DNA from 3 places in the Pseudomonas pergaminensis genome. Region 2 is predicted to be linked to each of the others. Evidence: riboswitches for the same ligand, from Rfam matches in the RefSeq annotation. Region 2 holds a riboswitch; each other region holds the start of a gene.

The links. Region 2 has a riboswitch for cobalamin ahead of cobW (cobalamin biosynthesis protein CobW). Riboswitches for the same ligand answer to the same signal wherever they lie in the genome.
Region 1: linked by a shared signal. The riboswitch ahead of KUA23_RS20540 (ABC transporter substrate-binding protein) and the one ahead of cobW (cobalamin biosynthesis protein CobW) in region 2 are both predicted to bind cobalamin.
Region 3: linked by a shared signal. The riboswitch ahead of cobO (cob(I)yrinic acid a,c-diamide adenosyltransferase) and the one ahead of cobW (cobalamin biosynthesis protein CobW) in region 2 are both predicted to bind cobalamin.

Annotation. Positions count from the first base shown of each region.
Region 1 covers NZ_CP078013.2:4,551,492-4,561,473, forward strand. The annotation lists gene KUA23_RS20535 (hypothetical protein) at 459-902, opposite strand; cobalamin riboswitch at 1,006-1,200, shown strand; gene KUA23_RS20540 (ABC transporter substrate-binding protein) at 1,317-2,327, shown strand; gene KUA23_RS20545 (FecCD family ABC transporter permease) at 2,324-3,328, shown strand; gene KUA23_RS20550 (ABC transporter ATP-binding protein) at 3,325-4,089, shown strand; gene KUA23_RS20555 (GNAT family N-acetyltransferase) at 4,137-4,634, opposite strand; gene KUA23_RS20560 (hypothetical protein) at 4,631-4,855, opposite strand; gene KUA23_RS20565 (GNAT family N-acetyltransferase) at 4,900-5,379, opposite strand; gene KUA23_RS20570 (alpha/beta hydrolase fold domain-containing protein) at 5,415-6,359, opposite strand; gene tspO (tryptophan-rich sensory protein TspO) at 6,359-6,799, opposite strand; gene KUA23_RS20580 (nucleotidyltransferase family protein) at 7,463-8,032, opposite strand; gene KUA23_RS20585 (HD domain-containing phosphohydrolase) at 8,095-9,534, opposite strand; gene KUA23_RS20590 (alpha/beta hydrolase) at 9,639-9,982, shown strand, end outside.
Region 2 covers NZ_CP078013.2:2,757,584-2,767,565, reverse strand. The annotation lists gene KUA23_RS12575 (metallophosphoesterase) at 1-307, opposite strand, end outside; gene KUA23_RS12570 (NAD(+) kinase) at 304-1,194, opposite strand; gene KUA23_RS12565 (DUF1853 family protein) at 1,340-2,287, shown strand; gene KUA23_RS12560 (vWA domain-containing protein) at 2,284-2,883, opposite strand; gene KUA23_RS12555 (magnesium chelatase ATPase subunit I) at 2,937-3,935, opposite strand; gene cobN (cobaltochelatase subunit CobN) at 4,123-7,884, opposite strand; gene cobW (cobalamin biosynthesis protein CobW) at 7,888-8,949, opposite strand; cobalamin riboswitch at 9,043-9,242, opposite strand.
Region 3 covers NZ_CP078013.2:4,851,118-4,861,099, reverse strand. The annotation lists gene KUA23_RS21970 (PQQ-dependent sugar dehydrogenase) at 1-1,270, opposite strand, end outside; cobalamin riboswitch at 1,370-1,622, shown strand; gene cobO (cob(I)yrinic acid a,c-diamide adenosyltransferase) at 1,701-2,312, shown strand; gene KUA23_RS21960 (cobyrinic acid a,c-diamide synthase CobB) at 2,309-3,712, shown strand; gene bluB (5,6-dimethylbenzimidazole synthase) at 3,709-4,359, shown strand; gene cbiB (adenosylcobinamide-phosphate synthase CbiB) at 4,356-5,264, shown strand; gene cobD (threonine-phosphate decarboxylase CobD) at 5,257-6,246, shown strand; gene KUA23_RS21940 (cobyric acid synthase) at 6,243-7,694, shown strand; gene cobU (bifunctional adenosylcobinamide kinase/adenosylcobinamide-phosphate guanylyltransferase) at 7,858-8,379, shown strand; gene cobT (nicotinate-nucleotide--dimethylbenzimidazole phosphoribosyltransferase) at 8,376-9,431, shown strand; gene cobC (alpha-ribazole phosphatase family protein) at 9,428-9,982, shown strand, end outside.

The DNA.
Region 1 (9,982 bases), 1.8 Mb from region 2:
ATCGTGGGGTGGCAGTTAGAGCGTGGTCGGCTGTTAGGCCGTCTTCGCAGGCAAGCCAGCTCCCACATTTGGATCGTGGGGTGGCAGTTAGATTGTGGTCGGCTGTCAGGCCGCTTTCGCAGGCAAGCCAGCTCCCACATTTTTGGATCGCGGGGGGACAGTTAGAGTGTGGTCGTCTGTCAGGTCGTCTTCGCAGGCAAGCCAGCTCCTACATTTTTGGATCGCGGGGCGACAGTTAGTTTGTGGTCGGCTGTCAGGCCGCTTTCGCAGGCAAGCCAGCTCCCACATTTAGATCGCGGGGCAACAGTAAAAGAGTGGTCGGCAGTTAGGCCGCCTTCGCGAGCAAGTCAGCTCCCACACTCTGGATCGCGGCGGTTAACAGTAAGGTTGCGCCCGGCCGTCAAGCCGCCAGCGCCGTACCCAGCGTGGTGTCGATACCTGCGCCCGTTGGCCGCCCCTCATTGCGCATTGATGTAATGAAACTGCGCCTGGGTCTTCTCAACCGCCGTACGCACTTTATCCTTCTGCGCATCGGTGCCCGAGTAATAAATCTGCATGCCCTTCAAATCCTGCCCTTCAACCGCCTTGCCAATCACGGCAACATCAACCGGCGTACTGGCACCGATAATCAAAAAGAACCCATCGCCCAAGCGCTTGGCATTGAGCAGCTCTCCCCGCAGTTGCGCAGCGTTCTGCTCACCGGCCATGGAAATCGCCAAGGTATCGCCGAACATACCGCTCTTGGGGATGCTCGTCGTGTGCAAACGGAGCTGTTCCGACCCGGCCGGCATCGATTTGACATAAGCGGTGGTGGCCTCATCAAAAATCTGCTTTTCAGATTTACCCTGGGTGGCACAACCGGCGAGCGTGGCGACGAGGACGAGCGCGATGAAAGATTTCACTGTGTATTCCTTGTGATAAAGCGATCCATTGGCTGCGCATCATAGGAGCCCCACCGTCAAAGAGCTACCACTGGCTTTTCGGCCTCCCGTTCAACCTCGCGATCGACTACCATACCGCACCGGTTCCCAAACGGGACTAATAGGGAATTCGAAGCGCGGTACCTGCGCGCCAATCGGAACTGCCCCCGCAACTGTAGGTGCTGAGCCTGCTCCTCGATGCCACTGGACCTTGTCCGGGAAGGCCGGAGCGTGGCGACGACGCATCAGTCAGGAGACCTGCCGGCTCATGCTCAATCACTAACCGGCGGGGTGTCCGGGAAGGACATTCTTGCCTGTCTCTACCACAGCGCTCGAGGGTGTGTTTCCGAACCGTACCTCCCCAGTTCCACGTACGGTTCATTCGGAGATAGCCCCATGCTGCCACGCGTTACCGCCCTGCTCACCGGCATTGGCTGCTGTGCCCTGGCCCACGCCGCGCCCACCCACTACCCGCTGACCGTGGAAAACTGCGGCAGCAGCCTCAGCTTCCAACAAGCCCCCGCCCGTAGTGTGACCATCGGCCAAGCCGCCACCGAGATGCTGTATGCCTTGGGCGTGGGCGACAAAGTGGTCGGCACCTCGCTGTGGTTCAACAGTGTGTTGCCGCAATACAAAACGCAGAACGACCGCATCGAGCGCCTGGCCAACAACGAGCCGAGCTTCGAAGCCGTGATCGCCAAGCGCCCGCAACTGGTGGCCGCCGAGCTGGAATGGGTGGTCGGGCCGCAAGGCGTGGTCGGCACCCGCGAGCAATTCCATGAACTGAAGATCCCCACCTACCTGCTGCCCTCCGACTGTGAAGGCAAGGACAACTTGGTGGGCGCCGACGGCACGCGGCTGGAGCCGTTCCGTATCGAGACTATCTATAAGAGCATCAGCCAACTGGCGCAGATTTTCGACGTTCAGGATCGCGGCCAGCAGTTGAACGATGAGCTCAAGGCACGCCTGGCCAGGTCCGTCGCCACCGTGCAAGGCAAAGGCCTCAAGCAGGCCAGCGCGCTGGTGTGGTTCTCCAGTTCGGAGATGGCCAGCGACCCGTACGTGGCCGGCCATAAAGGCATTCCCGAATTCATGCTGCAAACCCTCGGCCTGTCCAACGTGGTGCAGTCCGATGAAGAGTGGCCCGCCGTCGGCTGGGAAACCATTGCCAAGGCCAACCCGACCTTCCTGGTGATCGCGCGCATGGACCGCCGCCGCTACCCCGCCGACGACCATGAAAAGAAACTGGCGTTTTTGCGCAGCGACCCGGTGACGCGCAACATGGATGCGGTGAAAAACAACCGTATCATCATCCTCGACGCCCTGGCATTGCAGGCCAGCATCCGCATGTTCGACGGTCTTGAACAACTGGCCACGGCCATCGACGGCTACGACCTGCCGAAATGATGCGCACCCTACTCGCCCTGGCCCTGCTCCTGGCCGCCGTACTGGCCGGCGTGGCCATCGGTGAAACCGCCATCTCGCCGCACGTGGTGCTCCAGGTACTCGCCAACAAACTGTGGGCGGCCGGCTACGTGCTCGACCCCATCGACGAAGGCGTGGTGTGGAATTACCGCCTCACCCGTGCCCTGGTCGCAGCCGCGTGCGGTGCGGGGCTGGCCACCTGCGGGGTGATCCTGCAATCGCTGTTGCGCAACCCGCTGGCCGATCCGTACCTGCTGGGCATCAGCGCTGGCGCTTCGACTGGCGCGGTGTTGGTGGCGTTGATGGGCGTGGGCGGTGGCTTGATTTCGTTATCGGCCGGCGCTTTCGTCGGCGCGATGGCGGCATTTGCGCTGGTGATCCTATTGGCGCGTGCCAGTGGTTCGGCCAGTGGCACCGGCCAGATCATCCTCGCCGGCATTGCCGGCTCGCAGCTGTTCAATGCACTCACCGCGTTTCTGATCACCAAGTCGGCCAGTTCCGAACAGGCGCGCGGCATCATGTTCTGGCTGCTGGGCAACCTCAGCGGCGTGCGCTGGCCCTCGGTGTGGCTGGCGGTGCCGGTAGCGGTCGCTGGGTTGGCCGTGTGCCTGTGGCACCGGCGGGCGCTGGATGCGTTTACCTTCGGCAGCGACTCGGCGGCGTCCCTTGGTATCCCGGTGCGCCGCGTGCAATTTGTGCTGGTGGGATGCGCGGCCCTGGTGACGGCGGTGATGGTGTCGATTGTCGGCTCCATCGGCTTTGTCGGGCTGGTGATTCCCCACGCCGTGCGCTTGCTGCTCGGCACCGGGCATTCACGCCTGCTGCCGGCGAGTGCGTTGGGCGGTGCGCTGTTTTTGATTGCGGCGGACGTGCTTTCACGCACCTTGATCAAGGGCCAGGTGATTCCGGTCGGCGTGGTCACTGCGCTGGTCGGCGCGCCGGTGTTTGCGCTGATCCTGATCGGCCGGAGGAATGCGCGATGACGGTACTGAGCTGCACGGGGTTAGGCTTCAAAGTACGCGAGGTCGAGTTGCTGCGCGATATTCACTTGGACGTTCATCTGGGTGAAACCCTGGGAATTGTCGGGCCGAACGGCTCCGGCAAGTCCACTTTGCTCAAGCTGCTCGCCGGCCTGCGCACGCCGGCGGCCGGCGACGTGTTGCTGGGCGGCCAGCGCCTGGGCACGCTATCGCGCCGCGCCATCGCACAACAACTGGCCGTGGTGGAACAGCAGGCCGACACCGACGACGCCATCCGCGTGTTCGACGCCGTGGCGCTGGGCCGTACACCGTGGCTGTCGGCGCTGAGCCCGTGGTCCAGTGACGACGACGCCATCGTGAACCAGGCCTTGCATGACGTCGACGCCATCCACCTGAGCCAACGCGCCTGGCGCAGTCTCTCGGGCGGTGAACGCCAACGGGTGCACATCGCCCGTGCGTTGGCGCAACGGCCGCAGATCCTGTTGTTGGATGAGCCGACCAATCACCTGGATATCCAGCATCAGTTGGGGATCTTGAAGGGTGTACAAGGCTTGCCCGTCACCACCCTGATTGCCCTGCATGACCTCAACCAGGCGCTCACCTGCGACCGCCTGGCGGTGCTGGATCACGGGCGGTTGGTCGCCCTGGGAGAACCGCTGGAAGTGCTGACCGCGCAACGGTTGCAGGAGACGTTCGGGGTGCAGGCGCATTACCTGACAGACCCGTTCGATGGGGCGCAGATACTGCGGCTACGCCCAAACTGATCAACGCATCCCACTGTAGGAGTCGGCTCCGACAGTGGGCGTTGGTGTTAGAGGGTGCGCTGCATATGCGTCGTGCGCCACACCGGGTCAGCGTCCACATCCACCACCTCGAACCCCTGCCGAAGCCAAAAATCAATCGCCCCCGGCAAAAACGGATGGGTGTGCAGGTACATCACCGCGACCCGTTGTGCTTTGGCCTGCGCCTCCAGCGCACGGTACAACTCGCCCGCCAGGCCAAAGCGGCGAAACGCCGGCAGCACAAACAGGCGCACCACCTCCACGGTCCTGTAGCCGTGGTAATTCAACTGCGGGAAACGCCCGTCATAGGGCAGGTAGCCGATGGCAGCGACGATCTGGCCCTCATCACGCGCGATCAGAAATCGCCCATCGCCGTGCAGATAAATCGCCTCGAAATGCGCCAGGTCCGCCGGCATGCCTGTCGCAGTGAGCGTGGGAAACAGCTCGGCACGGGCTTGCAGCACAAACCTCACTACCTCAGGGATATCCGCCGCCGTGACCGCCTGAATGATGGGCCCTGGGCTCATGCAACCTCGATCTGCGTAATCCCTACCACCTGTGCCTGCTCCAGAATTTCCTCCGGCGTCGCATCCGCAGGCGGCAGGATCAAGCCATTCTCCGCATCGCCAAAATGCAACTGCAGCAGGTGCAACGCCGCTTCATGCACCGGCAATTGAAGTTGCTTGAGTTCGAATACCTGGGTGCGGGGCTCGTTGTTGAACAAGTAGTCGAGGGTGAATTCGCGCATGGGGGAGTCCTTTTTATAGAAGAAGAGCAACTGATTAACCTGACTCATCGATCAGGTTTTAAGTTCCCAAACCCATTTGCGCGCTCATAGCGAAGGTAGCCATGGGCGTCTGTCCCCACCGTGATAAACCCTGCACCTTCATACATCAGCCGGGCAGGGTTATCAGGGCGCACGCTCAAACTCAGGTGAGTGCAGCCGCTGCCCAACGCCGCAACCCCATAAGCGTCCAGCAACGCCCGACCTATCCCTTTGCGCCGATGAGCTTCGCTGACATTGATCGTGTACAGCTCGGCGAAACCGTCCTCGGGCTTCCATAGCGAATACCCGACAAACTGACCGTCCAGCACCGCGACCGTGAGCAGCTCGAAGTTATCGACCCACAGCGCGAGGTTGCGCTCCACCTGCGAGCGCCAACCGGCTTCGTGAGTAGGCTCCCACTGTTGGATGTAGGCCAACTCCCCTCGGTAGATTGACGGTAGGTCAGTGACAATCGCTGGGCGTAGGCTCAGTGCATTCACAGGCACGTATTTTCCTTGGCGCTTTATTGGAAGGCGCAAGATTACTTGGACGATGTAAGGTTGAGTACTTCCCCGCTCACTCGCTGGCTTATCCACTCACGGCAACAGGCAAGCACTTCCTTCCCCATCACCACCGGAAAATGAATAAACCCATGCGCCGCCTCCGGCAACAGGTACGCTTCAGCCCCTGGCCAGCGCTCAGCAATCAACAGTGTGTCATCCTTCAAAGGGTCCAGCTCTCCCACAAACATCAACGCCGGTGGCAGGCCCTCGAAGTCGCCGTACAATGGTGACAGCGGCGGCCGGCGGCGCTCGTCATCGCTCAACCCCGGCGTGAGCATGCGCAGCGCCTCGACCATGCCCGGCCCGTCCAGCAACAGCGTGTCCGGCCCCGCCGCGCGCACGCTGGGTGTGCCGGTCAAGTCGTAGACGCCGTAATACAACACCGCCCCGCTCACCCGCTGGAGCAGCGCTGGCCATTGCTTCAGCGCGAGCAAGGTGGCCGCTGCCAGGTGCCCACCGGCCGATTCACCGACGACGAACACCGGCAGGCCAGCGAATTCCTCGGCGGTGAGCAACCAACGCGCGGCCGCCAGGCAGTCGTCCATCAGCCCTTCGACCGGCGTGTCGACCGCCAGCCGATAATCCACCGACACCACCGTCACGTCGCAGGCATTGACCATCCCCAGGTTCAGGTCGTCATCCATCTGCGCATTGCCGATCACCAAGCCGCCGCCGTGGATATCCAGCACCACACCTTTAGGCTTGCCGCTGGGGCGCAGGATGCGCACGGGGACTGAATCGACGTAATGGGTTTCAGCCACAGGGGCTTGCTTGATCTTCTGACTGACCCGCAACAGCGCCTGGATCAAACGCGGCGTGACGCGATTGCGGATCTTGAAGCGCGGCAACCAGGCGAGTTTCTGGTTGAATCGGCGCATCTCGGCCAGTTCGGGCTCACTGGCGGGCCAGGGTTTAACGGCCATCAGCGGTTATTGCGCAGGATCGAAAAGTTCAGCGCCGCCGCCACGCACAGCCACGCCAGGTAAGGGAACAGAATCAAGCCAGTGATCAGATCCAGACGCACCGCCAACACCACCATCGCCGCCACCGTGACCCACAGCACCGTGATAATCACCATCGCGGCGAGGATGCGATGGGCACCGAAGAACACCGGCGTCCACAGGGTGTTCAACGCAATCTGCGCCGCCCACAAGGCCAGCACCATTTGGCTGCCTGGAATCAGGCTGAGGCGGTATCCGGCCCAAGCCAGCAGCAAGTAGATAATCGTCCACGCCACCGGGAACAACCAATTGGGCGGGGTGAAGCTGGGTTTAACCAGGGATTCGTACCAGGCACCCGGCTTGAAAATAATGCCGGTGCTGGCGGCAGCGGCGCAGGCGAGCAGGAAGATGAAGAAGGTCATAGTCGGTCCTTGGCTGGGCATTTCAAGCTTGGACGTGCAGGACGCGGGTAAAAGTTCACTGCGGTTTCAATGTAAAGCTGACTGCGAGGCGGTGGCACTGCCAGTATTTTTGTTGACTGGTACACCGCGTTCGCAGCCTCGCTAAAGCTCGACAGCTCCCACAGGGAGCCGCGTACCTGGTGGAGTTTCAGCCGTCTGTGCAAATGTCAGCCACACCCCAGATCTAATGTGGGAGCTGACGAGCCCCGGCGAGGCTGCGATGGCGGCGGCACTGCCAGCATTTTCGTTGACTGATACACCGCTTTCGCAGCCTCGCTAAAGCTCGACAGCTCCCACAAGGGTCCGCGTACCTGGCGGAATTTCAGCTATCTGTGCAAATGTCAGCCACGCCCCAGATCTAATGTGGGAGCTGTCGAGCCCCGGCGAGGCTGCGATGGCGGCGGCACTGCCAGTATTTTAGTTGACTGATACACCGCTTTCGCAGCCTCGCTAAAGCTCGACAGCTCCCACAGGGGGCCGCGTACCTGGCGGAGTTTCAGCCATCTGTGCAAATGTCAGCCACGCCCCAGATCTAATGTGGGAGCTGTCGAGCCCCGGCGAGGCTGCGATGGCGGCGGCACTGCCAGCATTTTCGTTGACTGATACACCGCTTTCGCAGCCTCGCTAAAGCTCGACAGCTCCCACAATTCTCAACCAAGGCCAGCGCGCTTGATAACTGCGGGCCTTTTGCGCGAACAACTCAGGTTCTCGATGCACCGGGTTGATGCGCAGCACGCCCTGCGCCACATCCTTCAGCCCATACGGCGCGTACAGTTCGCCCGTGGCAATCTCCAACCCAATGCACGTACCCGCCACCAAGTAACGATCAATCCCTTGTTTGGCCGAGTGCAACGGCGGATAAGGTCGACCAAACCGCTCGGCGTACCAGAGATGAACCCGCGCTTGGTTCTTCACTTCCACATTCACGCCCAGGTCCTGAAACAACCCCTCGGCCCTGCGGATCACCCTGTCCTCGGCCTCGTAGGACAGGTCGGTATCAAAGTAGAAGACGTCGTAGTCCTTAACGCCCTGGGCTGCAGGCAGATTCGACTGATGATTCCACACCGCCTGGAACAGGCAGCCCGCCGTGAGAAAACACTGGTCTACCTCCAAGTCAGGCAGGCGCGCGGTGATTTCGGCGTTGATGGGGTTGGCCATGGCCAGGTTGATCAGGGTTTCGACGGTCAATGTCATGGGCACTCCTTGAGGTGTCACCAGCCTACACGACCGAGAAGAGGATTTCGTGACCGACACGCCTAAATCAAACCCAGCGTCAGTGCCTTCAGCGTGGCGGCCGCACGCGTTGTGCACTCCAATTTGCGAAACACGCTTTCCACGTGGGTGCGCACGGTGCTCGGGCTAATGCCTAGTTGGCGCGCCACTTCCTTGTTGCTGCCACCTTTACTGATGCGCTGCAAAATCTCGGTTTCGCGCTCGGTCAGCGGGCCATTGCTGGCCTTGCAGCCTTTGACCGACAGCTCGCCCCGCGCCGCAGCGATCACCGCCTGGCACGCGCGAGGGTCGAAGCGCCCCTGCTGCGCCTCATCCAACAGCACGCGTTCAGCCCCTTCCTCGCTGAACGCTGGCCGCCACGGACGCTCGCTGCGCAAGGCCTCCCAGGCCAGCGTGGCGGTGAGCAAGCGGTGCTCGTCCGTCAGTGCATCGCCGCTGAGGCTGCGGAAGTACCCACTGCCGTCCAGCCGCTCATAGGCGTGGGCTGCCAATTGCCCCGGCACCGCGAGCGCGGGAATCTGGCCGCACACGCGGGACGTCCAGTAGGGCACCAAACGGGCCTGCTCGAGGTCGTCGTCCAGCAGCGCACTGGGGCTGTTCCAGATGCGATTGGGCACCGCCGCCCGGCCGATACCGTGAATCAATGCCGCCTGGCTCAGGTGATTGGTAGTGGTGTGCGACAGGCCACACAGGCCCGCCGCCACGCGCACCAATTCGGCCGAACGCCGCGAATACCCGGCGAGCCAGGGCAACTTGAGGTCGATCACGTCGCCCACCAGGGTCAACGGCACCTCACGTAGCTCGGTGCGCGCGCAAGCCAACCCCTCCGGTACTGAACGCAATTGCTCCAGCCAGTCCTCGGCGTGCCGCGACAGCTCGGCGATCAGTGCACCCGGATAGCGTTGATCACGCTGGCCTGCGATCCATTGCAACGCCATCTCAAGGCCGTGCACCCGCGACAGAATCTCCAGGTCGCCCGCCAGCACCACCCAATAGACCACTTCCGGCACCTGTGGATGGCGCAGGCCAAAGGGTCTGCCGCCGCCGTCGAACTGCTCGAACACATTGCGCAGGCCGCGCTCAACGCCGGCGTTAAGCCCCAAGGTGCGCGCGATGTCGCCGGACACCTCGCAATGCACCTGCGCCAACCCCGTCGCCTGGCCCACAGCGCGCACGCCCGCCGCGTCGAGGGTCTGGCTGAGCATCGCGTTGCGGCCCTGCACGTCGTCGCCGAGCAACGCGGTAAAACCGTCCGCATTGGCCGTGCACCCCGACCAGCGCAGCAGCGCCACCTGGCGGCCGATGTCGATGTGCTCGCCGTCGCCGTGGCAGGCCTGGCCCAGCAGCTGCACCAGGCGTGCCGTGCGGCGCGACTGGCCGAACGGCTGGCCCATGCTCAAGTCGCCGACCATGGACAACGCCAGGATCGCGCCGTCCATCTCAATGCAGTCAGTGTCGTCCATACGCCTCTCCGCTCAGATTATTTGGCCGGCCTCGGATAAACGACCGATACCCGCGCGCCCCCGCAATGCCGACACTGGCGTCACCCCCAACCGGAGACACCGCCATGTTCAAGCCCAAAGCAATCGCCCTCGCACTCGCCATGACCACTTCGCTTTTCGCCAGCGCCAGCTTCGCCGCCCAACCCTCGGTGGTGATCGTGCACGGTGCCTTTGCCGACGGTTCCGACTGGGCCAAGGTGGTGCCGCTGCTGCAAACCCAAGGTATCAAGGTGACCGTGGTGCAAAACCCGCTGACCTCCCTGGCCGACGACGTCGCCGCTACCCAACGCGTGCTCAACAACCAGGACGGCAACGTCGTACTGGTCGGGCATTCCTGGGGCGGCACCGTGATCAGCGAGGCCGGCACTGACAAGAAAGTGCGCAGCCTGGTCTACGTCGCCGCCTTCGC
Region 2 (9,982 bases):
CGCGCACGAACTGCTTGCCACTGCCCGGCGGCGCCGGTGTGGTCCAACCCAGGGCGTTGAACTCGTGGTTGCCCATGATGCACAGCGCCTGGCCAGCCTCGGTCATGTCGTGGACGATATGCAGCGCCTCGCGGATGCGTGGGCCGCGGTCAATGATATCGCCGAGGAACACCGCCATGCGCGACGGATGACGCCAGGTGCCGCCCTGCTTGTGGTAGCCCAGCAGGTCGAGCAAGTGCTCAAGGGTGTGGGCGCAACCGTGCACGTCACCAATCAGGTCGTAGCTACGCGCGGGATCGAGCATCAGTCGCCTCCACCCCCCAAGCGGCTGCCCCAGCCCAGCTTGGTGCGGCACACTTCGTAGTAGTTGTGGTCCAGCGGGTGGATCAACCGCAACTTCTGTGCCTTCTTGCTCACGGTGATGGTGTCACCGGGGGCGCAGGTGAAATGGTTCTGACCGTCGCAGGACACCTGCGGGTAGATCTGCATGTCTTTGGAGACCACGATTTTCAGCTCACTGTTGCCGTCGACCACGATGGGCCTGCTCGACAACATATGGGGATACATCGGCACGATCACAATGGCATCCAGCTTGGGATGCATGATCGGCCCACCTGCCGACAGCGCGTAGGCCGTGGAGCCGGTGGGCGTGGCAACGATCAGGCCGTCGGCCTTCTGGCTGCACACGAATTGGCCGTCTATATAGAGTTCGAACTCGATCATCCGCGTCGACTTGCCGGGGTGCAGCACCACATCATTCAAGGCATCGCCCTGGCCGATGGCTTCGCCGTGGCGGCGCACTTCGGCTTGCAGCAGGAAGCGGTTTTCCACCAGGTAATGGCCGTCGAGCACCTTGGCGACTTCGACTTCCAACTCATCGGGACGGATATCGGTGAGGAAACCCAGGCTACCCCGGTTGATCCCCAGCACCGGTACGTTGTGCCGCGCCAGGGCACGGGCGGCGCCGAGCAGGCTGCCGTCGCCGCCGACCACGATGACCATGTCGCAGACTTCGCCTAGCATCTTGCGCGACGAGGTTTGCAAGCCGTGGCCCGGCAGGATTTCAGCGATGGTGTCTTCGAGGATCACATGCAGGTGGCGTTCCAGCAGGAACTTTTTCAGCCGGCGGACGGTGTCCAACACCTGGGTACTGCCCAGGCGACCGATAATGCCGATATTGCGAAATTGCTCCATGGGGCTCCTGCGGGATGTGGGGTGTGGCAAAAAAGAACGATTATGGGCGAAAGGCCGTCCCAGGCAAAATCCTTTGTCGCCGTGAAACCTTGATGACAAGGGTTCTCATCCACCCGCACGACACTGAAAAGGCTATGCTCGGACCATGACTGTGTTCCCGGATCTGCACAACCTGCCCCGCCAGCTGCGCCACCCCGAAGTGCGCGACCTGGCGTGGGTAATGCTCGCCCCGCCGATGCTCGCGCAAACACCGTGGCCGCAGCGCCACCCGCTGGCCGGCAGTGACTGGGTGCAGGCGCCGCACCTGCTGGAGCGCTGGCTGCGCCAGCTCGATCAGGACAGCAGCGCCTTGCAGCAGTGGCTGAACCAGTCACGCACCCGGCGCCTGGGCCTGTATTACGAGCGCCTGTGGCAGTTCGCCGTACAGCATGCGCCGGGCGTGGAACTGTTGGCGGCCAACCTGCCGATCCGCCGCGCCGGGCATACCCTCGGCGAGCTGGACATGCTGCTGCGCGACCGTGACGGCGTGCATCATCTGGAGCTGGCAATCAAACTGTACCTCGGCCCGCAGGACGGTAACGGTGAGGACACCGCGCAATGGCTGGGGCCGGGTTGTCATGACCGACTGGACCGCAAGCTGGCGCACCTGGCCCAGCATCAGTTGCCGATATCGGCGCGGGCGGAAAGCCAGGAGGCCCTGGCGGCACTGGATATCCAGCATTTCGATGCGCATTTGTGGCTGGGCGGCTATCTGTTGTACCCCTGGCCTGGCGAGGCCCAAGCCCCCATGGGTGCCCATCCACAGCATTTACGTGGGCGCTGGTTGCATCAGCGTGATTGGCCAGCGTTTGTCAGCCAAAGTCCGCCCGGCCGCTGGCAGCCCCTGCCCAGGCATGCGTGGTTGGCGCCGGCGCATTACCCGACGGATGAAGTCTGGAGTGAAGAACAGATGAGGGGCTGGCTGGCGCAGCTGGATCCCATGGCGCCGGCGCAGTTGTTGGTGCGGATGGTTCAAGTCGATCAGGATTGGGAGGAAGCCGAGCGGCTGTTCCTGGTGGCGGACCTTTGGCCCAACGTGCCGGGCAATAGCTAATCGTCAATATGCCGATGGTCCAGCTGCAACCCCACCGCCAACTCCCGAGCCCGACCCAACCTGATGGGCCCGCGCTCGATATCCACCAACAGCCCCGGACACTCCAGCAACGGCAACCCGGCGATGTCCTTGAGTCGCCCGTCAGTGATCACCAGCAGCCGCTGTTGTTCAGCCGGATACCGCTTGCGGCGCAGCGTCAACCACGCCCCGGCCTCGGTCAACGCCGCGAGCAACGGCGTACCACCGCCCGCGCCCAATTGATCCAGCCAGTCCGCCAAGCCCTTCGCCGCCTTCAACCCCTGTACCTGCCATTTGGGCGAGTGCCCGCTGGCCGTCAACAACGCCATCCGCGCCCGCTGGCGGTAAGCGTCATCGAACAATTGCGCCAACAAACCCTTGGCATCGGTGAGCGCACGATGCCGCCGGGTGGATGCCGACGCATCGACAATCACCAACCAGAGCTCATGGGCCGAACGACTGCGCAGGTGATAAAGCAGATCCTCACGGGCTTGCGGCCGGCCACCGAGCAAGGTGCCGGGCCAATTGATCGTCCCCTGCTTCGCGCTGCGCGCCTTACCGTGCCTGCCGCTGTCCAGTCGCCCTGCCTTGGGGCGGGCATCCGTCCCCGTGTCAGGCCGGGGGCGAATGCCTAGGGCTTTTTTGGCCAGGTGGGGACTTCCCGGCGCGCCCCCGTGGGCAGGGCCGGAGCGGGCATGTCGCCCCACTGGCCTTGGCCTGGCGAAGCGTCGGAAGATTTGGGCGACTGCCCTTCACTGGGCGGGTTGGACGATGGGGCTTGTTCCTGGCGACGATGGCGCAGGGCAAACTCGGCCACCGCCTCGATATCTTCCTCGGCGATCGCACTGGCGCCACGCCAGGCGGCATGGGCCCGAGCGCCGCGCAACCAGACCAAGTCCGCACGCAAACCGTCGACGCCCGCCGCGAAGCACCGTTCGGTGATCCTTGCCAGCGCCTCGTCGTCCAGCGCGATAGTGTCCAGTTGTGCCCGCGCCTGAATGCAGCGTTCGCGCAACGCCGCCTGCGACGTTTCCCATTGCGCGCAGAACGCCGCCGGGTCGCTGTCGAAATCCAGACGCCGACGAATAATCTGCCCACGCTCGGCGGGCAAGGTCTGCCCGCTCAACGCCACGTTGAAACCGAAACGGTCGAGCAGTTGCGGACGCAACTCGCCCTCCTCCGGGTTCATGGTGCCGATCAGCACGAACCGCGCCGAATGGCGATGGGAAATGCCGTCACGCTCGATCAGATTGGTGCCGCTGGCGGCCACGTCCAGCAGCAAATCCACCAAATGATCGGGTAGCAGGTTGACTTCATCGACGTACAGCACGCCGCCATCCGCCTTGGCCAATACGCCGGGCGAAAACTGCGCCCGGCCCTCGCCCAATGCAGCATCCAGGTCCAGCGTGCCGACAAGGCGCTCTTCAGTCGCGCCCAGGGGCAAAGTCACGAATTGACCACTGGCCAGCAGGTCCGCCAAACCACGCGCCAAAGTCGACTTGGCCATGCCGCGCGGGCCTTCGATCAGCACACCGCCGATCTTCGGGTCGATGGCGGTCAGGCACAGCGCCAGTTTCAGGTCATCGGCGCCGACTACGGCGGACAGCGGAAAATGGGGAATATCAGTCATACGATCCCTCTTCAAATTCTGCGACACAAGCAACCACACTGTACTGAGCGGGCTTGCCCCGCGCTGGGCTGCGTAGCAGCCTCAATAAAGCTAAACGGATTCTTCCTGGCAAAACGCGGTGTCCGGTTTTTGGGGCCGCTTCGCAGTCCAGCGCGGGGCAAGCCCGCTCACCACAACAAGCTTGCCTTCAGCCATCCTCTTCGATATCCAGCAACAGGTTTTCCAACGCCTCGCGGTACGCCCCCGGTTCCTGCCACATGCCACGCTGCTGGGCTTCTAGCATGCGCTCGGTCATGTCGCGCAGCGCGTCGGGGTTGTGCTGTTGCACAAAGGCCCGGGTATCGGGGTCGAGCAGATAGGCGTCGGCCAACAGCGCATATTGGTGGTCGTCTATCAGCGCGGTGGTGGCGTCGAAGGCGAACAGGTTGTCCACGGTCGCCGCCATCTCAAACGCACCTTTATAACCATGGCGCTTCACGCCTTCGATCCACTTGGGGTTAGCGGCGCGGGAACGGATCACCCGGTTCAGCTCTTCCTTCAGGGTGCGGATCTTCGGCAGGTCGGGCTGGCTGTGGTCGCCATGATAGCTGGCAGCCTTATCGCCGCTCAGGGTTTCCACGGCAGCAAGCATGCCGCCCTGGAATTGGTAGTAATCATTGGAATCGAGCAGGTCGTGCTCGCGGTTGTCCTGGTTCTGCAACACAGCCTGCACCTGGCTCAGACGCTGGGCGAATTGCTCGCGGGCGGCGGTGCCTTCGTCGGAACCGCCATAGGCGTAGCCGCCCCAGTTCAGGTAGACCTCGGCCAAGTCTTCGCGGCTTTGCCACAGGCGACCGTCGACCGCGCCCTGCACGCCCGCGCCATAGGCGCCGGGCTTGGCGCCGAAGATGCGCCAACCGGCCTGTTTCGCAGCGGCCTCGTCGTCCAGGCCGGACTTGAGCAACGCCTCGCGCTCACTGCGCACCTTGGCCGCCAGCGGGTTCATGTCGTCCGGCTCGTCGAGCGCGGCCACTGCTTGCACGGCGGCATCGAACAGGCGGATCAGGTTGGCGAAGGCATCCCGGAAAAAGCCCGACACCCGCAGCGTCACGTCTACGCGCGGCCGGTCGAGCAGGCTGACCGGCAGGATTTCAAAGTCATCCACCCGCTGGCTGCCCGTCGCCCACACCGGGCGCACGCCCATCAGCGCCATGGCCTGGGCGATATCATCGCCGCCGGTGCGCATGGTGGCGGTGCCCCATACCGACAGGCCAAGTTGGCGCAGGTGGTCGCCGTGGTCTTGCAGGTGTCGCTCAAGAATCAGGTTGGCCGACTGGAAACCGATGCGCCACGCGGTGGTGGTGGGCAGGTTGCGCACGTCGACGCTGAAAAAGTTGCGCCCGGTCGGCAGCACATCCAGACGCCCGCGACTCGGCGCACCGCTAGGGCCAGCGGGCACAAAACGGCCGCTCAAGGCATCGAGCAGCCCACGCATTTCCGCCGGACCACAGGCGTCCAGGCGTGGCGCCACGACGATACGCAGGCTTTCGATCACGGCTTTCACATCCTCCCAGCCGGGCTCTTCCAACTGCTCAAGCGGCCCTTCCAGCGCCTGCTCGATCAACCGCGCGGCGTACAGCTCCAGGCGTTCGCGGGTATCGCCGGCGGTGCGCCACAACTGCCCGTCGATCTTCTGCAGCACCAACGGGCGCCGTCCTGTCCACGGCTCGGCCAGGGCGCAATCGAGGGGGTCAAAGCCCAGGTCGAAGGCCTTGGCCAGCACCCGCAGCAAGCTCGACTGCGGGCCACGGCCATCGCCCCGCGGGATGCGCAGCAATGCCAGCAGGGTGTCGATACGCAAACGCCCCTCGGGCGACTCGCCAAAGATATGCAGGCCGTCGCGGATTTGCGACTCCTTCAAGTCGCACAGGTAAGTGTCCAGGCGCGGCAGCCACACGGCGGCATCGGCGTCGCTTTCCAGCTCCAGTTCCTGGTCGATACGGGTTTCGCGCACCAACTTGAGGATGTCTTTCTGCAATTCCAGAGCGCGGCGCGGATCCAGCAACTGGGCGTCGTAATATTCGTCCGCCAACAGCTCCAGGTCACGCAGCGGGCCATAGGTCTCGGCACGGGTCAGCGGTGGCATCAAGTGATCGATGATCACCGCCTGGGTGCGTCGCTTGGCCTGGGCGCCCTCGCCCGGGTCGTTGACGATAAAGGGATAGATATTCGGCAGCGGCCCCAGCAGCGCGTCGGGCCAGCAGTTTTCCGACAGCCCCACGCCTTTGCCGGGCAGCCATTCGAGGTTGCCGTGCTTGCCCACATGGATCACGCCATGGGCGCCGTAGGTGTGGCGCAGCCAAAAGTAGAACGCCAGGTACGCGTGGGGCGGCACCAGGTCCGGGTCGTGGTACACCGCGCTGGCGTCCACCTGATAACCCCGGGCCGGCTGGATACCGACAAAGGTCAGGCCCAGGCGCAGGCCAGCGATCATCATGCGGCCATCACGGAACATCGGATCGTTTTGTGGCGTGCCCCAGCGTTCCAGTACGGCCTGCCGATTGGCTTGGGGCAGGCGAGCGAACATCGCCGCGTAGTCGTCCAGGCCCAGGCTTTGATGGCACGGGCGCAGGTCGAGGCTGTCGAGGTCGTTGGTGACGCCGCCGAGCAGGTCGTGGATCAGCGCCGTGCCACTGTCGGGCAAGGTCTCCGGCAGCGGATAGCCTTCAGCCTGAAGGGCACGCAAAATATTCAGTGCGGCCGCTGGGGTATCGAGGCCCACGCCATTGCCAATCCGACCGTCGCGGGTCGGGTAGTTGGCAAGGATCAGCGCGATGCGCTTGTGCGCATTCGGCACTCGCGCCAACTCGACCCAGCGTCGTGCCAGTTCCGCGACAAAATCCATGCGCTCGGGCGCGGCGCGGTAGCACACCACATCCGACTGGCTGCGCTCGCTGCGCCAGGCCAGGTCCTTGAAGCTGATTGGCCGGCTGATGATCCGTCCATCCAGCTCCGGCAGGGCGATGTGCATGGCCAAGTCACGCGGGCCGAGGCCTTGCTCGCTGGCTTCCCAGCCAGGTTGGTTGTCCTGGGCGCAAATGGCCTGGATCACCGGGATATTGCGGCGAAACGGCCGCAAGTGCGGCGCTTCGGGGCTGGACTGGGCGAAGCCGGTGGTGTTCAGGATCACCGCCGCACCCACCTCATCCAGCCAGTCCTCGACCACCGCCAGGCAGCCGGGCTCTTTCAAACTGGCCACCGCCATCGGCAACGGGTTAAGCCCCGCGGCCTGCAAGCGCTGGCAGAACACGTCGATAAAACCGGTATTGGCCGCCTGCAAATGGGAGCGATAGAACAGCACCGCCGCCACCGGCCAGTCGGCGTGCCAGTCGGCCTGCCAATCATTCAGGCGGGCGTTAGCGTGGCGCGGATGATAAATCGCCGTGCGCGGCAGGGTCTGCGGCTCCGCCCAGGCGTAGTCACGGCCCAGGTAGGCACTGGCCAGGCAGCGATAAAAATCCAGCGCATTGCCTAGGCCGCCCTGGCGCAGGAAGTGCCAGAGGCGATCACGCGCTTCGGCGCCGACGGTGCTCAACCCGCTGAGCTCCGGGTCCGGGCGATCATCCCCCGGCACCAGAATCAGCTGCACGCCACGCTCGGCCAACTCCACCAGGCGCTCGATGCCGTAGCGCCAATAACCGATGCCACCATGCAGCGAAATCAGGATGACCTTGGCATGGCGCAGCACCTCATCGACATACAGGTCGACCGAGGCATGGTTCTGCACCTGCATCGGGTTGGCCAGGCGAAAGCTGGGGTAGTCGTCGGGTAACTGCTGGGCCGCTTCGGCCAGCAGCGCCAGGCTGGAATCACCGCTGCACAGGATCACCAGTTCAGCGGGGGTCTGGCCAAGGTCGGCAATATTGTCGTCCGAGACGAAACCACCGGGCTGGGTCCTGAGCAGGTGCATGGGTTAAACGCTGAGGGCGGCGCGCAGTTGCGCTTCAAGGCCGGCCGCATCGAGGTCCTGACCGATCAGCACCAGGCGCGTGATGCGCGGCTCGTCAGCGCTCCAGGCACGGTCGAAGTGCTTGTCGAAACGCGTGCCCACGCCCTGGATCAGCAGGCGCATCGGCTTGTTCGGGATGGCGGCGAAGCCTTTGACGCGCAAGATGCCGTGCTGCACCACCAGTTGCGTCAGGGCGTCGAGCAGCAGCGCTTCGTCGGCTTGCGGCAGGTCGATGGAGATGGAATCGAAGGCGTCGTGATCGTGATCGTCTTCACCTTCGTGATGATGATCGTGATGGCTGTGGCGACCGTCGATGTGTTCTTCGGAGCCTGCACCCAGGCCGATCAACACGTCCAGCGGCAGGCGACCGCTGCTGGCTTCAATGATCTTCACCGCGGGTGGCAGTTCTTCGGCGACTTCCAGGCGCACGCGAGCCAGGTCTTCGGGGCTGATCAAGTCGCTCTTGTTGAGGATCACCAGGTCGGCGCTGGCCAGTTGGTCGGCGAACAGCTCGTGCAGGGGTGATTCGTGGTCCAGGTTCGGGTCAAGTTTGCGCTGGGCATCAACCTGGTCCGGGAACGCCGCGAAGGTGCCTGCGGCCACGGCCGGGCTGTCGACCACGGTGATCACCGCGTCAACGGTGCAGGCACTGCGGATTTCCGGCCACTGGAAGGCTTGTACCAACGGTTTTGGCAGGGCCAGGCCGGAGGTTTCGATGAGGATATGGTCGAGGTCACCACGACGGGCGACCAATTCGCGCATCACCGGGAAGAATTCTTCCTGCACGGTGCAGCACAGGCAGCCGTTGGCCAGCTCATAGACGCGGCCGTTGGCTTCTTCTTCGGTGCAACCGATGGAGCACTGCTTGAGGATTTCACCGTCGATGCCCAACTCGCCGAATTCATTGACGATCACCGCGATACGGCGGCCCTGGGCGTTGTCGAGCATATGGCGCAGCAAGGTGGTCTTGCCCGAGCCGAGGAAGCCGGTAACGATGGTGACGGGGAGTTTGGCCAGTGTTTTCATCGGATGCCCTTGGGGGCGGGCATACGGGACGATAGGCCCTGCGACGGCACGCAGCAGCGGATTTCGTCACCGGATCACCCCGCCCGGTTGAATTGGAAAATCGGTTGCGAGGCAGGTCTCCTGGCTTGGGGCTTGCGGGTCTTGCGACCGGCGCTGGCTGCGCCTTCCCGCTGTAATGGCAGTGGCGTGGCAGTCAGATGAACCCTTTACAGTTGCGGGGGCAGCCGCGGCTTGGACCGCGTTCCCTTCTTAGCTTCGGCCTGGGCTGAAGAACCTCGAGGGTGCAAGGCTACGCAGTGCTTGGGGGATGGTCAATGATGGGGTTTGGGTTGGGGTACATATCCGTTGCTGCGGTAATGGCCGCTTATGGTTCCGCCCTTACGGCGGGTCACTTTGCAAAAGCGGCAAAGTAACCAAAGCGCTCTTGCCCCAACACTCGGTACCTCGCCTAGGCTCGGTATGCCCGTAATCCGACAGTGATTTGGGGGGCCGCCGCCACGCGCCATCCATGGCGCGGGGCGGCTAAACCGGCATCCCTGCCGGTTTACCCCCCAAATCCCTGCCGAATTCCGGCCAGCGTGTTTGACGGGGCGCCTAAGATCAAAATCAAAAGCACAGCGGCCTGACAGCCGGCTTGAGTGGTGTAAAGCAAAGGCAAAATCAAACGCGGTCTTGTAGGAGCCGGCTTGCCGGCGATGGTCTTCAACGATGACGCGGGGAATCAGACAAAACGCGGCGGTCTCACGTTTTTCGCCGGCAAGCCGGCTCCTACAGAAAACGAAAAGCGTATCTACGATGCGAAGCGAGTCGCTCTTGATCTGAGGCGCCCCGTCAAACACGCTGGCCGAACGCAGGCTTGAATCCGTGGGTAACCCGGCAGGACGCCGGGTTAGCCGCGCTGGGCCAAGGATGGCCCAGCGCGGCGGCCCACGGATTCAAGCCGGAGTGAGGGCACACCGAGCCTAGGCGAGGTGCCGAGTGTTGGGGCGAAGGCCTTTTGGTTACTTTTGGGCCTTTCCAAAAGTGACCCGCT
Region 3 (9,982 bases), 2.1 Mb from region 2:
CGGCCACCAGCAAATCCCCTTGCTGATCAATCACCACGCCCACCGGCCGGCCCATGGCTTTCTCATCCTTGTCGAGGAACCCCGTCAGCACGTCGACCGGCTGTCCTTTGGGTTGCCCGCCCTCGAACGGCACAAAGATCACCTTGTAGCCACTGTGCGGCTTGCGATTCCACGAACCATGCTGGCCGATAAATGCGCCGTTGCTGAACTGCGCCGGGAGTTTGCTGCCCTCGGCAAACGTCAGCCCCAAGGACGCCGTGTGCGGGCCTACTGCGTAGTCGGGTGCAATTGCCTTGGCCACCAGGTCCAGGTTCTGCGGTGAAACGCGCACATCGACATGCTGGCCGTAGTAGCTGAATGGCCAACCATAGAAGGCGCCATCCTTGACCGAGGTGATGTAGTCCGGCACCAGGTCGCTGCCGATCTCGTCACGCTCATTCACCGCCGTCCACAGCTTGCCGCTCTGGGGTTCCCAGGCCATGCCGTTGGGGTTGCGCAGGCCGGAGGCGAAGATGCGGTGCTCGCCGCTGGCGCGGTCTACTTCCCAGATCGCTGCCCGACCCTCTTCCGCTTCGAGGCCGTTTTCCCCCACATTGCTGTTGGAGCCGACGCTGACGTACAGCTTGCTGCCGTCCTTGCTGGCCACCACGTTCTTGGTCCAGTGGTGGTTGATGCTGCCGCCCGGCAGGTCGACGACCTTGGTGCCGGCTTGCTTGATCGCGGTTTCACCCGGTTGATAGGGAAAGCGCAGCAACTTGTCCGAGTCGGCCACGTACAGGTCGTTGCCGACCAGCGCCATGCCAAACGGTGAACTGAGATTTTCGAGGAACACTGTGCGGGTTTCCGCGACGCCATCGTGGTCGGCGTCACGCAGCAACGTGATGCGATTCGGGCTTGGCACACCGGCACCGGCGCGGCCCATGACTTTTTCCATGACCCAGCCACGAATGCCTTTGGCGTCATCCGGCTTGGGCGGCGCGTTGGTTTCCGCCACCAGCACGTCACCATTGGGCAGCACATACAGCCAGCGCGGGTGGTCCAGGCCGTCGGCAAAGGCCGCCACCTGGGTGCCAGCGGCGGCGGTGGGCTTCGCGCCTTCGGGCCAGCCGATGGCCGGCGCGATATTCACGGTGGGGATCAGCGTCTTGTTCGGTTCCGGCAGCTTGGGCGAGGGGCCGGTGCCGTCGGAGACCTGGAGGGTGGAGCTCTCACCACAGGCGGCGAGGGTGCCGGCGATCATGATGAGTAGGGCGAGTCTGGTTTTATGCATGGTGTTCTCCTTGATACCTGTAAGGGTAGAGGAGGGCGGCAGTGCGATGGTTCAAGTGCAAGGCCAGCTTTAATTGACGCTCCACCCCCAACCCACTAACCTTCGCCGCTTGTTCCAGGTGCTCTGTGACCCATGGGTCGACGGAGTGAAACAGGGAAGCCGGTGAGTGAGCGCACTTGTACACAGTGCTGCCGCGATTCCGGCGCTGCCCCCGCAACGGTAAATGAGTCAAGACGGCGCCTTTTGCCACTGTATCGAGAGCGATATGGGAAGGCGCGCCGTCGGCCTGCCTGCTCGACAAAAGCAAGCGTCACTCATGAGCCCGGAGACCGGCCTGAAACATCCAACAGCATCACGGTGGGCGATGCTTGGCTGTCTTTTATCTTTTTTCCTGCCCGCCGTTTTTGTCCAGCCCCAACGGAGAGCTGCCATGACCGATTCCCCCGACCGCGACGAACGCCACCTGGCGCGCATGCTGCGCAAAAAAGCCGTGATCGACGAGCGCATCGCCAACTCCCCCAACGAATGTGGCTTGCTGCTGGTATTGACCGGCAACGGCAAAGGCAAGAGCAGCTCCGCGTTCGGCATGCTGGCCCGGGCCATGGGCCACGGCATGCAGTGCGGCGTGGTGCAATTCATCAAGGGGCGCAACAGCACTGGCGAAGAGTTGTTCTTCCGCCGCTTCCCCGAGCAAGTGCGCTTCCATGTGATGGGTGAAGGTTTCACTTGGGAGACCCAGGACCGCCAGCGCGATATCGCTGCCGCCGAAGCCGCCTGGGCGGTTTCCCGTGAATTGCTGCAAGACCCGGCCATCGGCCTGGTGGTGCTCGACGAGTTGAACATCGCCCTCAAGCACGGCTACCTCGATTTGGACCAGGTTCTCAGCGACCTGCAAGCCCGCCCGCCGATGCAACATGTGGTGGTCACCGGTCGGGGTGCCAAGCCTGAATTGATCGAAATGGGCGACACCGTCACCGAAATGGGCATGCTCAAGCACGCGTTTCAGGCTGGCATCAAGGCACAGAAGGGCGTCGAACTTTGAATCAGCCCCGTCATTGCCCGGCTGTCCTGATTGCCGCACCGGCGTCCGGCCAGGGCAAAACCACCGTCACCGCCGCACTGGCGCGGCTGCACCGCAACCTGGGGCGCAAGGTGCGCGTGTTCAAATGCGGCCCGGACTTCCTTGATCCGATGATCCACGAGCGTGCCAGCGGTGCGCCGGTTTACCAATTGGACATGTGGATGGTCGGCGAACAGGAAAGTCGCCGCCTGCTGTGGGAAGCGGCGGGGGAGGCGGACCTGATCCTGATCGAAGGCGTGATGGGCCTGTTCGACGGTACACCGTCCAGCGCCGACCTGGCCCGACACTTCGGCGTGCCGGTGCTGGGTGTGATCGACGGCACGGCCATGGCGCAGACGTTCGGCGCCTTGGCGCTGGGCTTGGCGCGTTATCAGCCGGATTTGCCATTCGCTGGCGTACTGGCCAATCGCGTCGGCACCCTGCGCCATGCGCAATTGCTGGAAGGCAGCCTCACCGAAGGCCTGCGCTGGTACGGCGCCTTGTCCCGCGAGACCGGTATCGAATTACCCAGTCGTCACCTCGGCCTGGTGCAGGCCAGCGAACTGAATGACCTCGATGCGCGCCTGGACGCGGCTGCCCAAGCGTTGGGCAGCAGTTGCGAAGTGGCGTTGCCGCCACCGGTGACCTTTGCCGCGCCGCAAGTGATCGACGCCGAGCCATTGCTCAAGGGCGTGCGCATCGCCGTGGCGCGTGACGAAGCCTTCGCCTTTACCTACGGCGCGAGCCTCGACCTGCTGCGGGCAATGGGCGCCGAATTGAGCTTCTTCTCGCCGATCCATGACCGCGAATTGCCTGACGCCGACAGTCTTTATCTGCCTGGTGGCTACCCTGAATTGCACCACCAGGCGCTGTCGCAAAACACCTCGATGCTCGACGCTATCCGTGCCCACCACGCGGCCGGCAAACCCTTGCTCGCCGAGTGCGGTGGCATGCTCTACCTGCTCGACTCGCTGACCGATGTCGACGGCACCCGCGCCGAACTGGTTGGCCTGTTGCAGGGCGATGCCGTGATGCAAAAGAAACTCGCGGCCCTGGCCCTGCAAAGCGTCGAATTGCCGGAAGGTACGCTGCGCGGCCACACCTATCATCACTCCCTGACCAGCACCGAGTGGCAACCGATTGCCCGTGGCCTGAGCCCCAATGGCGGGCGCGGTGCCGAGGCGGTGTATCGGCAGGGGCGGATGACCGCGTCCTATGTGCATTTTTATTTTCCGTCGAATCCGGCTGCGGTGGCCGCGTTGTTTGCGCCGCACCGGGAGGCCGGCATCGCAGGCAAGCCAGCTCCCACATCGACAGTGTTAACAGACCAGCCGGTGGGAGGGGCGGTGCGACGATTCGACTTGCCCGCGAAGAGGCCATGACCGACAACGCCTTCCCCGAGGCCGACCGCCAAGCCGTCTACCGCGCCATTGCCGAACGCCGCGACATGCGCCACTTCAGCGGCGGCACTGTCGCCCCCGAATTGCTGCACCGTCTGCTCCAGGCCGCGCACCAGGCGCCGAGTGTTGGCTTGATGCAACCGTGGCGTTTTATCCGTATCAGCGACCGTGCCTTGCGTGGCCAGATTCAACAACTGGTGGAGCAAGAGCGCATACGCACTGCCGAAGCCCTGGGCGAGCGCTCCGATGAGTTCATGAAGCTCAAGGTCGAAGGCATCCACGACTGCGCCGAAGTGCTGGTGGCGGCGTTGATGGATGACCGTGAGCGGCACATTTTCGGCCGGCGCACCTTGCCGGAAATGGACATGGCGTCGCTGTCCTGCGCGATCCAGAACCTGTGGCTGGCAGCCCGCGTCGAAGGCCTGGGCATGGGCTGGGTCTCGCTGTTCGAACCCCAGGCGCTGGCCGACCTGCTGGGTTTGCCGCCGGGTGCCAAACCCCTGGCCGTACTGTGCCTGGGGCCGGTGGACGAGTTCTATCCGGCACCGATGTTGCAGCTCGAAGGCTGGACCGAGCCTCGGCCATTAAGTGACATGTTGTATGAGAATGTGTGGGGAGTGAGTCAATGAGTGTGGCCTTGCTGTGTGTCGCTGCCGTGGCGCTGGATGCGCTGCTGGGCGAGCCCAGGCGCTGGCATCCGCTGGTGGCGTTCGGCAATTTTGCCGGGCGCATCGAGCAACGTTTCAACAGCGGTGGTCGCGGCTGGCGCAGCCATGGTGTGACCGCGTGGGTTATCGCCGTGGTGCCGTTGACCCTGCTGGCCACGGCCTTGTCGTGGGCGCCGTATATCGGCTGGGTCCTGGAGATCCTGGCGTTGTACTGCGCCCTCGGCATGCGCAGCCTCGGCGAGCATGTGATGCCGGTGGCCCAGGCCCTTCGCAGCGATGACCTGGAGGAAGCGCGCACGCGCGTGAGCTACCTGGTCAGCCGCCAGACCAGCGAGCTGGACCGCACCGAAGTCGCCCGCGCCGCCACCGAATCGGTGCTGGAAAACGGCAGCGATGCGGTATTCGCCGCGATTTTCTGGTTTGTGGTCGCCGGTGTGCCGGGCGTGGTGCTTTACCGCCTGAGCAACACCCTTGACGCCATGTGGGGGTATCGCAACGAACGCTTCGAGCGTTTCGGCTGGGCTGCGGCAAAAATCGACGATGTGCTGAACTACATTCCTGCACGTCTTGTGGCATTGACCTACGCGCTGCTGGGCAAGACGCGGCTGGCGCTCAAATGCTGGCGCACCCAGGGCCCGACCTGGGACAGCCCCAACGCCGGCCCTGTGATGGCTGCCGGTGCAGGTGCCCTGGGCGTGGAGCTGGGTGGTGCGGCGATCTATCACGGTGAAGTGCACCAGCGTCCGCGATTGGGCGAAGGCCCGGCGGCGGATGCCGATTCCATCGAACGGGGCTGGCAACTGGTGCAGCGCGGCGTATGGTTGTGGCTGCTGATCCTATGTGCGGGGGCGCAATTCTATGCTTGAACACGGTGGCCGGCTGCGCAAGGCAGCGATTCAGTACGGGATAGCCGAGGCCGACTGGCTCGACCTGTCCAGCGGCCTCGCGCCTTGGCCTTGGCCGATCCCCGAGGTTCCCCTGCGCGCCTGGGCACGCCTGCCGGAAACCGACGACGGCCTGGAGCAGGCCGCCAGCGAGTATTACGGCGCTGCGCACCTGTTGCCGGTGCCCGGCTCCCAGGCGGCCATCCAGTTGCTGCCGCGCCTGCGCCGTGCCGGCAAGGTCGGCGTGCTGTCGCCGTGCTACGCCGAACACGCCGAAGCCTGGCGCCGCGCCGGTTACGTGGTGCGCGAAGTGCAGGAACAGGAAGTCGACTTCTTCCTTGATGGCCTCGACGTGCTGGTGGTGGTCAACCCCAACAACCCCACCGGCTTGAGCCTCAGCCCACAGCGCTTGCTGGACTGGCACTCGCGGCTGGCCCAGCGCGGCGGCTGGCTGGTGGTGGACGAAGCGTTCATGGACGTGACGCCCCAATTGAGCCTGGCGGGCCACGCGCATCAGGTCGGCCTGATCGTGTTGCGCTCGTTTGGCAAGTTTTTCGGCCTCGCCGGTGTGCGGCTGGGCTTTGTGTTGGCCGAGCGCAAGTTGCTCAAATTGCTCGCCGAACAGGTCGGGCCATGGGCGGTCAGCGGGCCGACGCGGGTGCTGGGCCAAGTGTGCCTGCGCGACACCGCCGGGCAAGCGCGGCAACGCGCACGATGCATCGAGGCGGGCCAGCGTCTGTTCGCTTCGCTTGAGCGCCACGGCTTTCAACCCCAGGGCGGCTGTGCCCTGTTCCAATGGCTGATCACGCCCCACGCCGAACGCATGCATGAATTCATGGCCCAGCGCGGCATCCTGCTGCGCCTGTTTGTCCACGACAGCAGCCTTCGCTTTGGCTTGCCCGATACCGAGGCCGACTGGCAGCGTCTCGACGCAGCCCTGGTCGCCTACAAGGAAGCGACATGAGTACGCTGATGGTGCAAGGCACCACCTCCGACGCCGGCAAGAGCACGCTGGTGACGGCACTGTGCCGCTGGCTGGTACGCCAGGGCGTGGCGGTGGCGCCGTTCAAGCCACAGAACATGGCGCTCAACAGCGCGGTGACGGCCGAAGGCGGCGAGATCGGCCGCGCCCAGGCGGTGCAGGCCCAGGCCGCCAACCTGGCGCCGCACACCGATATGAACCCGGTGCTGCTCAAACCCAACAGCGATACCGGCTCTCAAGTGATCATCCATGGCCGCGCCGTGACCAGCATGAATGCGGTGGCCTATCACGACTACAAAGCCATCGCGATGCAGGCGGTGCTGGCTTCCCATGCACGCTTGAGCCAGGCCTACCCGGTGGTGATGGTCGAAGGCGCGGGCTCCCCGGCGGAGATCAACCTGCGCGCCAACGACATCGCCAACATGGGCTTCGCCGAGGCGGTGGACTGCCCGGTGCTGTTGATCGCCGACATCAATCGTGGCGGCGTTTTTGCTCACTTGGTCGGCACCCTGGAATTGCTCTCGCCCACGGAACAGGCGCGGGTCAAAGGCTTTATCATCAACCGTTTTCGCGGTGACATCGCCTTATTGCAGCCAGGCCTGGACTGGCTGGAAGCGCGCACCGGCAAACCGGTGGTGGGCGTTCTGCCCTACGTAATGGACCTGCACCTGGAAGCCGAGGACGGCATCGACCAGCGCCAGATCGACAAGGCGGCGCAGGTACTCAAGGTGGTGGTGCCGGTGTTGCCGCGTATCAGCAACCACACGGATTTCGACCCACTGCGCCTGCATCCCCAGGTGGATCTGCAGTTCGTTGGTCCTGGCCAGCCGATCCCGGCTGCCGACTTGGTCATCCTCCCAGGCTCGAAAAGCGTGCGCAGCGACTTGGCCTATCTGCGCGCCAACGGTTGGGAAAGCGCCGTGGCGCGGCACTTGCGCTATGGCGGCAAGGTGCTCGGTATCTGTGGCGGCTTGCAGATGCTTGGCGAGCAGGTACATGACCCGTTGGGCCTGGAAGGGCCTGCCGGCTCCAGTGATGGGCTGGGGTTGCTGGCGTTCAGCACCACGCTGGAGGAAGAGAAGCAACTGCGCAATGTGCGCGGGCGGTTGTTACTGGAGGATGTGCACGTCAGTGGTTATGAAATTCATGCGGGCGTGACGACCGGTGCTGCCTTGGCGAACGCCGCTGTTTTGCTGGACGACGGTCGCAGCGATGGCGCCCAGAGTGCTGATGGGCAGATTCTCGGCACCTACCTTCACGGCGTGTTCGAAACACCGGCGGCGTGCAGTGCCTTATTGCGCTGGGCTGGGTTGCAGGATGTGCAGGAGGTTGACTACCACGCCTTGCGCGAGCGCGATATCGAGCGCCTGGCGGACCTGGTGGAGAATCATTTGGATACTGAGTTGTTGCGCAATCTATGTGGGGTTTGAGCGGGGGGACGTGGTCCTCGTGTGGGCGCGGGCTTGCCAGCGAAGGCGGCCATACAGCCGACCACTATTCAACGGACGCACCACGCCCAAAATGTGGGAGCGGGCTTGCTCGCGAACGCGGCCTTACGGTCAACCCATTTCAGCCAATCCAAGGTGCCATCCCATGCTTCAACTGATCCTCGGCGGCGCGCGCTCCGGTAAAAGTCGCCTGGCGGAGAAGCTCGCCAGCGACAGCGCCTTGCCAGTCACTTACATCGCCACCAGCCAACCGCTGGATGGCGAAATGAACGAGCGTGTCGCGCTGCATCGCCAACGTCGCCCGGACCATTGGGGCCTGATCGAAGAGCCGATTGAACTGGCTCGCGTGCTGCGGGACAACGCGGCCCCCGGGCAGTGTCTGCTGGTGGACTGCCTGACCCTGTGGCTGACCAATCTGCTGATGCTCGAAGACGCCGGGCGCTTGGCGTCCGAGCGCGATCAACTGCTGGACGCCCTGGCGTCGTTGCCGGGTGAAATCATTTTTGTCAGCAACGAGACCGGTCTGGGTGTCGTGCCGCTGGGCGAATTGACTCGCCGCTATGTGGACGAAGCCGGTTGGCTCCATCAAGCCTTGGCCGAGCGTTGTCAGCGTGTTGTCCTGACCGTTGCCGGCCTGCCCCTGACTCTGAAAGGTACTGCGTTATGACTGACACCTGGTGGCTCAACCCTTGTAAGGCGATCGACGCTCAAGCGTACGAACAAGCCCTGGCGCGCCAGCAGCAATTGACCAAGCCGGCCGGCTCGCTCGGTCAGTTGGAGGCGCTGGCGGTGCAATTGGCTGGCTTGCAGGGCCAGGTCAAACCGTCGGTGGATTCACTGTGGATCGCCATCTTCGCCGGTGACCATGGCGTGGTCGCCGAAGGCGTGTCGGCGTTTCCCCAGGAAGTCACCGGGCAGATGCTGCAAAACTTTGTCTCCGGCGGCGCGGCCATCAGCGTATTGGCGCGGCAACTGGACGCGCAGCTGGAAGTGGTCGACCTGGGGACAGTAACGCCGTCCTTGAACCTGCCGGGTGTGCGTCACCTGAATATCGGCGCCGGCACCGCCAACTTCGTCAACGCTCCGGCGATGACCGAGGCCCAGGGGCAACTCGCCTTGCAGGCCGGTCGCGACAGTGCGCGACGTGCATTGGCGAACGGTGCGCAACTGTTCATCGGCGGTGAGATGGGCATCGGCAACACCACCGCCGCCAGTGCGCTGGCGTGTGCCTTGCTCGATTGCCAGGTCAGCGACCTCACGGGGCCGGGCACCGGGTTGAATGCCCAGGGTGTCAGCCACAAGGTGGCCGTGATCGAGCGTGCACTGGCGTTGCATGCCGGTCAGCGTGAGGATGCGTTGCAGACCCTGTTCAATCTGGGCGGCTTTGAGATTGCCGCCCTGGTGGGCGCGTATCTGGCGTGTGCCCAGGAAGGCATCGTGGTGCTGGTGGATGGGTTCATCTGCACGGTCGCGGCGCTGGTTGCTACACGTTTGAGCCCGGCGTGCCGTGAGTGGCTGGTGTTCGGCCATCGCGGCGCCGAGCCTGGTCATCGCCATGTGCTGCAGCGCCTCGACGCGCAGCCGTTGCTGGAACTGGGCCTGCGCCTGGGTGAAGGCAGCGGTGCTGCGCTGGCGGTGCCGTTGTTGCGCCTGGCCTGCGCGCTGCACGGGCAGATGGCGACCTTCGCCGAAGCCGCCGTGGCAGATCGCCCGGCATGACCTTGCGCCTTGACCTGCTGCGCCACGGCGAAACCGAATTGGGGGGTGGCTTGCGTGGCAGCCTGGACGACGCACTCACCGCCAAGGGCTGGGCGCAGATGCGCGCGGCGGTGGTGGAGCAGGGGCCGTGGGACCGTTTGGTCAGTTCGCCACTGCAGCGTTGTGCGCGGTTTGCCGAGGAATTGGGCGCTCAGCTCAATCTGCCGGTGACACTGGAGAAGGACCTGCAAGAGCTGCACTTCGGCGCTTGGGAAGGCCAGAGTGCGGCAGCCTTGATGGAGACTGACGCTGAGAGCCTGGGGTTGTTCTGGGCCGATCCCTACAGCTTTACACCACCCGACGGCGAGCCTGTTAGCGTTTTTTCCGACCGCGTTCTGGGCGCAGTCGCACGCTTGCACCAGGCCTACGCCGGTGAGCGTGTGTTGCTGATCAGTCACGGTGGCGTGATGCGTCTTCTGCTGGCACAAGCGCGTGGCTTGCCCCGGGAGCAACTGTTGAATGTCGAAGTGGGCCACGGCGGGCTGTTCAGTGTGCAGGTCGTGGCGGACGGT